Linked DNA regions of Oharaeibacter diazotrophicus. The protein of the gene in region 2 interacts with the protein of the main gene of each other region in a pairwise test. Links are inferred from orthologs where the notes say so. Each region holds a gene or a part of one and is shown on either strand. Other genes may lie near its edges. The genes, in order: ligA and leuS.

Region 1 (3,271 bases), on a different replicon or contig from region 2:
CGCCCGGGGGCCGCACCGACTGCTTCAGGGTCGGGAACGCGATCGTGTACATCAACACGTCGGGCAACGCCTTCGCCGACCCCGGGTCGGGGACGGTGCTGGTGGGCGACAACGTGCTGATGCTGCATCCGGCGGACGGCGTCGACGCGATCGTGCGCTTCCGGGCGCCGCGGGCGGGGACCTACACCTTCAAGGGTTCGTACGCGATCATGGACACGAGCCCGACCGGCATCGCGCCGAAGATCTTCGTCGGGGCGACCGACGTGACCAAGGCCGCGTTCGGGAGCAAGATCGACGTCGCGCTCACCGGTCCCGGGGCGGTGCTCGCCAAGAAGAAGCCGGGCGGCTCGAAGGCCTTCACCTTCACCCGGACCCTGAAGGCCGGCCAGCCGGTCTATTTCGGCGTCAACGCCCTCGGCAACTGGCTCTTCGACAGCACCGCGCTCAAGCTGGAGGTTCGGATCGGCGATCCCTGAGTGCCGGTCGGGGGCGGCGGGGCTCAGAGGCCCCGGATCATGGCGAGCCAGCCGTCCTCGTCGATCACGGCGATCCCGAGTTCGGTGGCCTTGGCGAGCTTGGAGCCGGCGTCGCGGCCGGCGACGACGAGGTCGGTCTTCTTCGAGACCGAGCCGGCGACCTTGGCGCCGAGGCGCTCGGCGGTGGCCTTGGCCTCGTCGCGGGTCATCTTGTCGAGCGTGCCGGTGAAGACGACCGTCTTGCCGGCGACCGGGCTGTCGGTGGCGACCGGCGGCACGTCGGGTTCGACCGTGACCTCGGCGAGGAGGGCGGCGACGGCCTCGCGGTTGTGCGCCTCGGCGAAGAACGTGATCACCGCGTTGGCGACGACGTCGCCGATGCCGTCGACGGCGTCGAACTCGCGCCGGGCGTCGGAGGCAGGGTCGGCGGCGGCGATCATCGCCTCCTGGAGGTGCTCCCACGTGCCGTAGGCGCGGGCGAGCAGCTTGGCGTTCTGCTCTCCGACGTGGCGGATGCCGAGGGCGAAGACAAAGCGGTGCAGCGCGATCGTGCGGCGGGCGTCGATGGCGGCGAAGAGGTTGCGCACCGAGACGGCGCCGAAGCCGGGGATGTTCTGGAGCCGGCGGATGCCGCCGGCCTCCTCGCGGCGCTTCAGCGTGAAGATGTCGGCGGGGGTGCGGATCCAGAGGTTGGGGTCGTCGACCGCGTGGAAGAACTCGATCTGGCGATCGCCGAGGCCCTCGATGTCGAAGGCGTTGCGGGAGGCGAAGTGCTTGAGCTTCTCCACTTGCTGCGCCGGGCAGACGAGGCCGCCGGTGCAGCGGCGGCGGGCGTCGAGCCGGCCGGTCTTCTCGTTCTGCTCGCGGACGGCGTGGCTGCCGCAGGCGGGGCAGACGTCCGGGAAGCGGTAGGGCTCGGCGTCCGCGGGGCGCTTCTCCAGCACCACGTCGACGATCTGCGGGATGACGTCGCCGGCGCGCTGGACGATCACGGTGTCGCCGACGCGGATGTCGCGGCCCTCGCGGATCGGCAGGCCCGACTGGTCGAGGCCGCGGATGTAGTCCTCGTTGTGCAGCGTGGCGTTGGAGACCACGACACCGCCGACGGTGACCGGCTCGAGTTTGGCGACCGGCGTCAGGCTGCCGGTGCGGCCGACCTGAATCTCGATGTCGCGCAGGACCGTGAAGGCCTTCTCGGCCGGGAACTTGTGGGCGGTGGCCCAGCGCGGGCTGCGCGAGCGGAAGCCGAGGCGCTCCTGCAGGGCGAGGTCGTCGACCTTGTAGACCACGCCGTCGATGTCGTAGTCGAGCGCGGCGCGGTCGGCCTCGATGCCGTGGTAGTGGGCGATCAGGTCTGCGACCGAGGCGCAGCGCACCATCCTCGGGTTGACCGGGAAGCCCCAGTCGGCGAAGCGCCGGACGGTGTCGTACTGGGTGGCGGCCAGAGGGGCCGACAGGTCGCCCCAGGCGTAGGCGAAGAAGCGCAGCGGGCGCTTGGCGGTGACCTCGGGATCGAGCTGGCGCAGCGAGCCGGCGGCGGCGTTGCGCGGATTGGCGAAGACCTTGCCGCCCTCGGCGCGCATGCGCTCGTTGAGGGCGAAGAAGTCCGGCCGGGCCATGTAAACCTCGCCGCGCACCTCGACGACGTCCGGCGCGTCGGCCGGCAGCAGCTGCGGCACGTCGGCGATGGTGCGGACGTTGGCGGTGACGTTCTCGCCGGTGAAGCCGTCGCCGCGGGTGGCGGCGACCTCGAGCCGGCGGCCGACGTAGCGGATCGACAGCGACAGGCCGTCGATCTTCGGCTCGGCGGTCATCACGGGCATCTCGTCGGCGGCGAGGCCGAGGAAGCGGCGGATGGTGTCGACGAAGTCGACGACGTCGGCGTCCTTGAACAGGTTGTCGAGCGACAGCATCGGCCGGACGTGCCGCACCTCGTCGAAGGCGCCCGACGGTTCGGCGCCGACCCGCCGCGACGGGCTGTCGTCGCGCACGAGGTCGGGGAAGCGGGTCTCGACGGCGAGGTTGCGGGCGCGCAACGCGTCGTAGGCGGCGTCGGAGATCTCCGGCGCGTCCTCGCCGTGGTAGAGCGCGTCGTGGTGCGCGATCTCGGCGGCGAGCCGCGCCAGTTCGGCGGCCGCCTCCTCGAAGGTCAGCTCGTCCACGGGTTTCAGCGCCAGGGAGTTGTCCGCCATCGTGCCTTCCGGGTCCTCTGCGAGCGGGGATTTAGACGACGGCCGGGGCTGGGGATCAAGAGCGGGGCGGGGGGGAATGGTGGATGCGCCGCCGGGTGCCGCCGGCTTGGTTCGTCAGGGCGTACCACCCACGACTTGCCATGCCCACGGCGGCATGTCGCCGTTGCGCCCGGACTCCCGTGGATGGCCCGCCTGCGCGGACCAGGTCACCGAAGGAGTCGCGCCTCGTTCTCTGTGCCAGCAAGGGGAGCGCCGGTCGGTGCGCGGATGACAGCTAGGTGCGGCGGCCATTCCGCTCCCGACCCGGCTTGGTCCGCGGAGGCGGGCCATCCACGGGGTTCCGCTCGCGCCTTCCCCTCCCGGCCGGGCGGCCCCGTCGGGACGTGGATGGTCAGCCTCACGCGGACCAAGTCGGCCTTGGGGGGACAAGTCGGCTTCGGCCCCTCCGCCGATCACTCCCCGGCGATCAGCTTGTCGGCGGCGGCGCGGGCCTCGGGGGTGATGCGGCTGCCGGCGAGCATGCGGGCGATCTCCTCGCGGCGGCGGTCGGCGCCGATCGGCTGGACGCTGGTGGCGACGCGGGCGCCGCCCTCGACGGCTTCC
Region 2 (3,521 bases):
GCGTCAGGGTGCCGAACACCAGGACGACCACGCCGGTGACCACCGGCATCACGGCGAGCCGCCGCGTCAACGTCCACGAGATCGCCAGCGACACCACCATCGCCGCCATGAAGGCCGCGGTGGCGGTGAAGATGTCGGCCCGGGCGTTGGCGAAGAAGAACACGCCGAGCGGTCCGAGCTCGAGGGCGAGCTTCACGAGCGGGTTCTCGTGGCGCGTGGCCGGGTCGTCGGGGCCCTTCTCGAACTCCATGGGCGTCTCGTCCGTGGCGGGGTGGCGGATATGTCCCGACCTAGGTAGACGGTCGCCCGGCGGCCGGCAAGGCGGAGCGGAGCTCCGCGGCCGTGCGGACGCGGCACCGATGGCGCGTCGGCGCCCCTCGCCATTGACCCCCGCACCCATTTCTGGTGATGGTCCCGATCCGAGCAGAAATCCCCCGAGATGCGCCCGCGGTCGGCCTCCCCGGCCGTGCGATCGGGATCAGAAGATCAGGAACCCATGGCGACCGAGCGTTACAACGCCCGCGAGGCGGAAGCCCGTTGGCAGAAGGCCTGGAACGAGGCCGAGGTCTTCCGGACCCGCAACGACGATCCCCGGCCGAAGTACTACGTCCTGGAGATGTTCCCCTACCCGTCCGGGCGCATCCACATCGGCCACGTGCGCAACTACTCGATGGGCGACGTCGTCGCCCGCTTCAAGCGCGCCAAGGGTTTCAACGTCCTGCACCCCATGGGCTGGGACGCCTTCGGCATGCCCGCCGAGAACGCGGCGATGCAGAACAAGGTCCACCCCAAGGCCTGGACCTACGCCAACATCGCCACCATGCGCGGCCAGTTGCAGTCGATGGGCCTGTCGCTCGACTGGAGCCGCGAGTTCGCCACCTGCGACGTCGCCTACTACGCGCGCCAGCAGAAGCTGTTCCTCGACATGCTCGCGGTCGGTCTGGTCGATCGCCGCCAGTCCAAGGTCAACTGGGACCCGGTCGACATGACCGTGCTCGCCAACGAGCAGGTCATCGACGGCCGCGGCTGGCGCTCGGGCGCACTGGTCGAGCAGCGCGAGCTGACCCAGTGGTTCCTGAAGATCACCGACTTCGCCGACGACCTGCTCGGCGCGCTGGACGGTCTCGACCGCTGGCCCGAGAAGGTGCGCACCATGCAGCGCAACTGGATCGGCCGGTCCGAGGGTCTGCGCGTGCGCTTCGAGGTCGCCGGCAACGGTGCGCCCGGCGGCGCCCGCACCATCGAGGTGTTCACGACCCGGCCCGACACCCTGTTCGGCATGAGCTTCCTGGCGCTGTCGCCGGACCATCCGTTGACGAAGGCGCTCGCCGCCGAGAATGCCGAACTCGCCGCCTTCGTCGAGGAATGCCACCGCATGGGCACCTCGGTGGCGATCCTCGAGACCGCCGAGAAGAAGGGCTTCGACACCGGTCTGACCGTGCGCCACCCGTTCACCGGCGAAGCCTTCCCGGTCCAAGTCGCCAACTTCGTGCTGATGGACTACGGCACCGGCGCCATCTTCGGCTGCCCGGCCCACGACCAGCGCGACCTCGACTTCGCCCGCAAGTACGGCCTGTCGGTCACCCCGGTGGTGCTGCCCGAAGGCGCCGATCCCACCGCCTTCACGGTCGGCGACGAAGCCTTCACCGGCGACGGCCGGCTGTTCAACTCGTCCTTCCTCGACGGCATGGCCGTGCCCGCCGCCAAGGACGAGGTCGCCCGCCGGCTCGAGGCGGTCGAGATCGACGGCGCCCCACAGGCCAAGCGTCAGGTGAACTTCCGTCTGCGCGACTGGGGCATCTCGCGCCAGCGCTACTGGGGCTGCCCGATCCCGGTGATCCACTGCGAGTCCTGCGGCGTCGTGCCGGTGCCGGCGAAGGACCTGCCGGTCGCCCTGCCCGACGACGTCGAGTTCGACCGGCCCGGCAACCCGCTCGACCGCCACCCGACGTGGCGGAACGTCGACTGTCCGACCTGCGGCCGTCCGGCGCGCCGCGAGACGGACACCATGGACACCTTCGTCGACAGCTCCTGGTACTTCGCCCGCTTCACCGCCCCCGACGCCGACGCCCCGACCATCCCCGAGGTCGCCGACGCCTGGCTGCCGGTCGACCAGTACATCGGCGGCATCGAGCACGCGATCCTGCATCTGCTCTACTCGCGCTTCTTCACCCGCGCGATGAAAAAGGCCGGCCATCTCTCCCTCGACGAGCCGTTCCGCGGCCTGTTCACCCAGGGCATGGTGGTGCACGAGACCTACAAGGCGCCGGACGGCGCCTGGGTGTCGCCGGCCGAGGTCCGCGTCGATGTCGACGCCGGCGGCCGCCGCGCCGTGCTCGCCGCCACCGGCGAGCCGGTGACGATCGGCCCGATCGAGAAGATGTCGAAGTCGAAGAAGAACGTCGTCGACCCCAACGACATCATCGAGAGCTACGGCGCAGACACCGCGCGCTGGTTCATGCTGTCGGACTCCCCGCCCGAGCGCGACGTCGAGTGGACCGACGCCGGCGCCCAGGGCACCGCGCGCTTCCTGCAGCGCGTCTGGCGCCTCGTCGGCGACGCCGTCGACCTCGTCGCCGACGCCGGCCCCGACGCGACGGCGCCCGCCACCGAGCGCTCGACCGCCCTGCGCAAGGCCGCCCACAAGGCGCTCGCCGCCGTCGAGGAGAACCTCGAGGGCCTGCGCTTCAACGTGGCGCTCGCCAAGATCTACGAGCTGGTCAACGTGCTCGGCTCCGCCGTCGCCAACGACCGCGCCGGCATCGCCGCCGACCCGGCCGCCGCCGCGGCCCTGAAGGAGGCCGTGACCGTCCTCGTCCAGGTGATGGCGCCGATGACGCCGCATCTCGCCGAGGAGTGCTGGAACCTCATCGGCCACGACGGCCTCGTCGCCACCGCGTCCTGGCCGGTGGCCGACCGGGCGCTGCTGGTCGAGGACGAGATCACCCTGCCGGTCCAGGTCAACGGCAAGAAGCGCGCGGACGTCACCGTGCCGCGCACCGCCGACGCCGCCGCGGTGGAAGCCGCGGCGCTGGCGCTCGACGCGGTGGTCAAGGCGCTCGACGGCAAGGCGCCGAAGAAGGTGATCGTGGTGCCGCAGAGGATCGTCAATGTCGTCGCCTGACCGTCGCACCCGCCGCGCCGCCCTCGCCGCCCTCGCTCTCGCCGGGGCGGCGCTCCTCGGCGGCTGCCAGGTCCGCCCGCTCTACGCCGAGCGCTCCACGCCCGGCGGGACCGAGGTCGGCACCGTCGAGGCGCTCGGCCGCATCGCGATCGAGCGGCAGACCGACCGCTTCGGCCAGTCGCTGATGAACGAGCTGATCTTCGCGCTGCGCGGCGGTGCGGCCCTCGCCGACCCGGTCTACACGCTGAAGCTCATCGTCACCCAGCAGAAGACCGAGCTGAACATCCAGGAGCGCGAGGAGGTGCCGACCTCCAACCTCGTCGCGATCACCGTCAGCTACACCCTGACCGAGAACGTCACCGGTCGCGTCGTCGCCCACGGCACCACCTACGACACC

Evidence for each region.
Region 1: the proteins of leuS (region 2) and ligA interact in binary tests that used the Escherichia coli proteins (3 or more experiments, as listed by UniProt). The link is inferred for Oharaeibacter diazotrophicus from one-to-one orthologs.

Annotation. Positions count from the first base shown.
Region 1 is NZ_SNXY01000007.1:731,097-734,367, forward strand. Bases 85-3,043 are described here. They hold ligA (NAD-dependent DNA ligase LigA), read right to left. Parts: upstream 2,669-3,043; coding sequence 500-2,668; downstream 85-499. Other genes in these bases: EDD54_RS11970 (hypothetical protein), read left to right, coding at 85-476. In the rest of the region: more of EDD54_RS11970, read left to right, coding at 1-84; DNA repair protein RecN, read right to left, coding at 3,121-3,271. UniProt on the Escherichia coli protein: DNA ligase that catalyzes the formation of phosphodiester linkages between 5'-phosphoryl and 3'-hydroxyl groups in double-stranded DNA using NAD as a coenzyme and as the energy source for the reaction.
Region 2 is NZ_SNXY01000008.1:536,680-540,200, reverse strand. Bases 116-3,324 are described here. They hold leuS (leucine--tRNA ligase), read left to right. Parts: upstream 116-496; coding sequence 497-3,124; downstream 3,125-3,324. Other genes in these bases: lptE (LPS assembly lipoprotein LptE), read left to right, coding at 3,111-3,324; EDD54_RS14770 (septation protein A), read right to left, coding at 116-250. Outside these bases: more of EDD54_RS14770, read right to left, coding at 1-115; more of lptE, read left to right, coding at 3,325-3,521.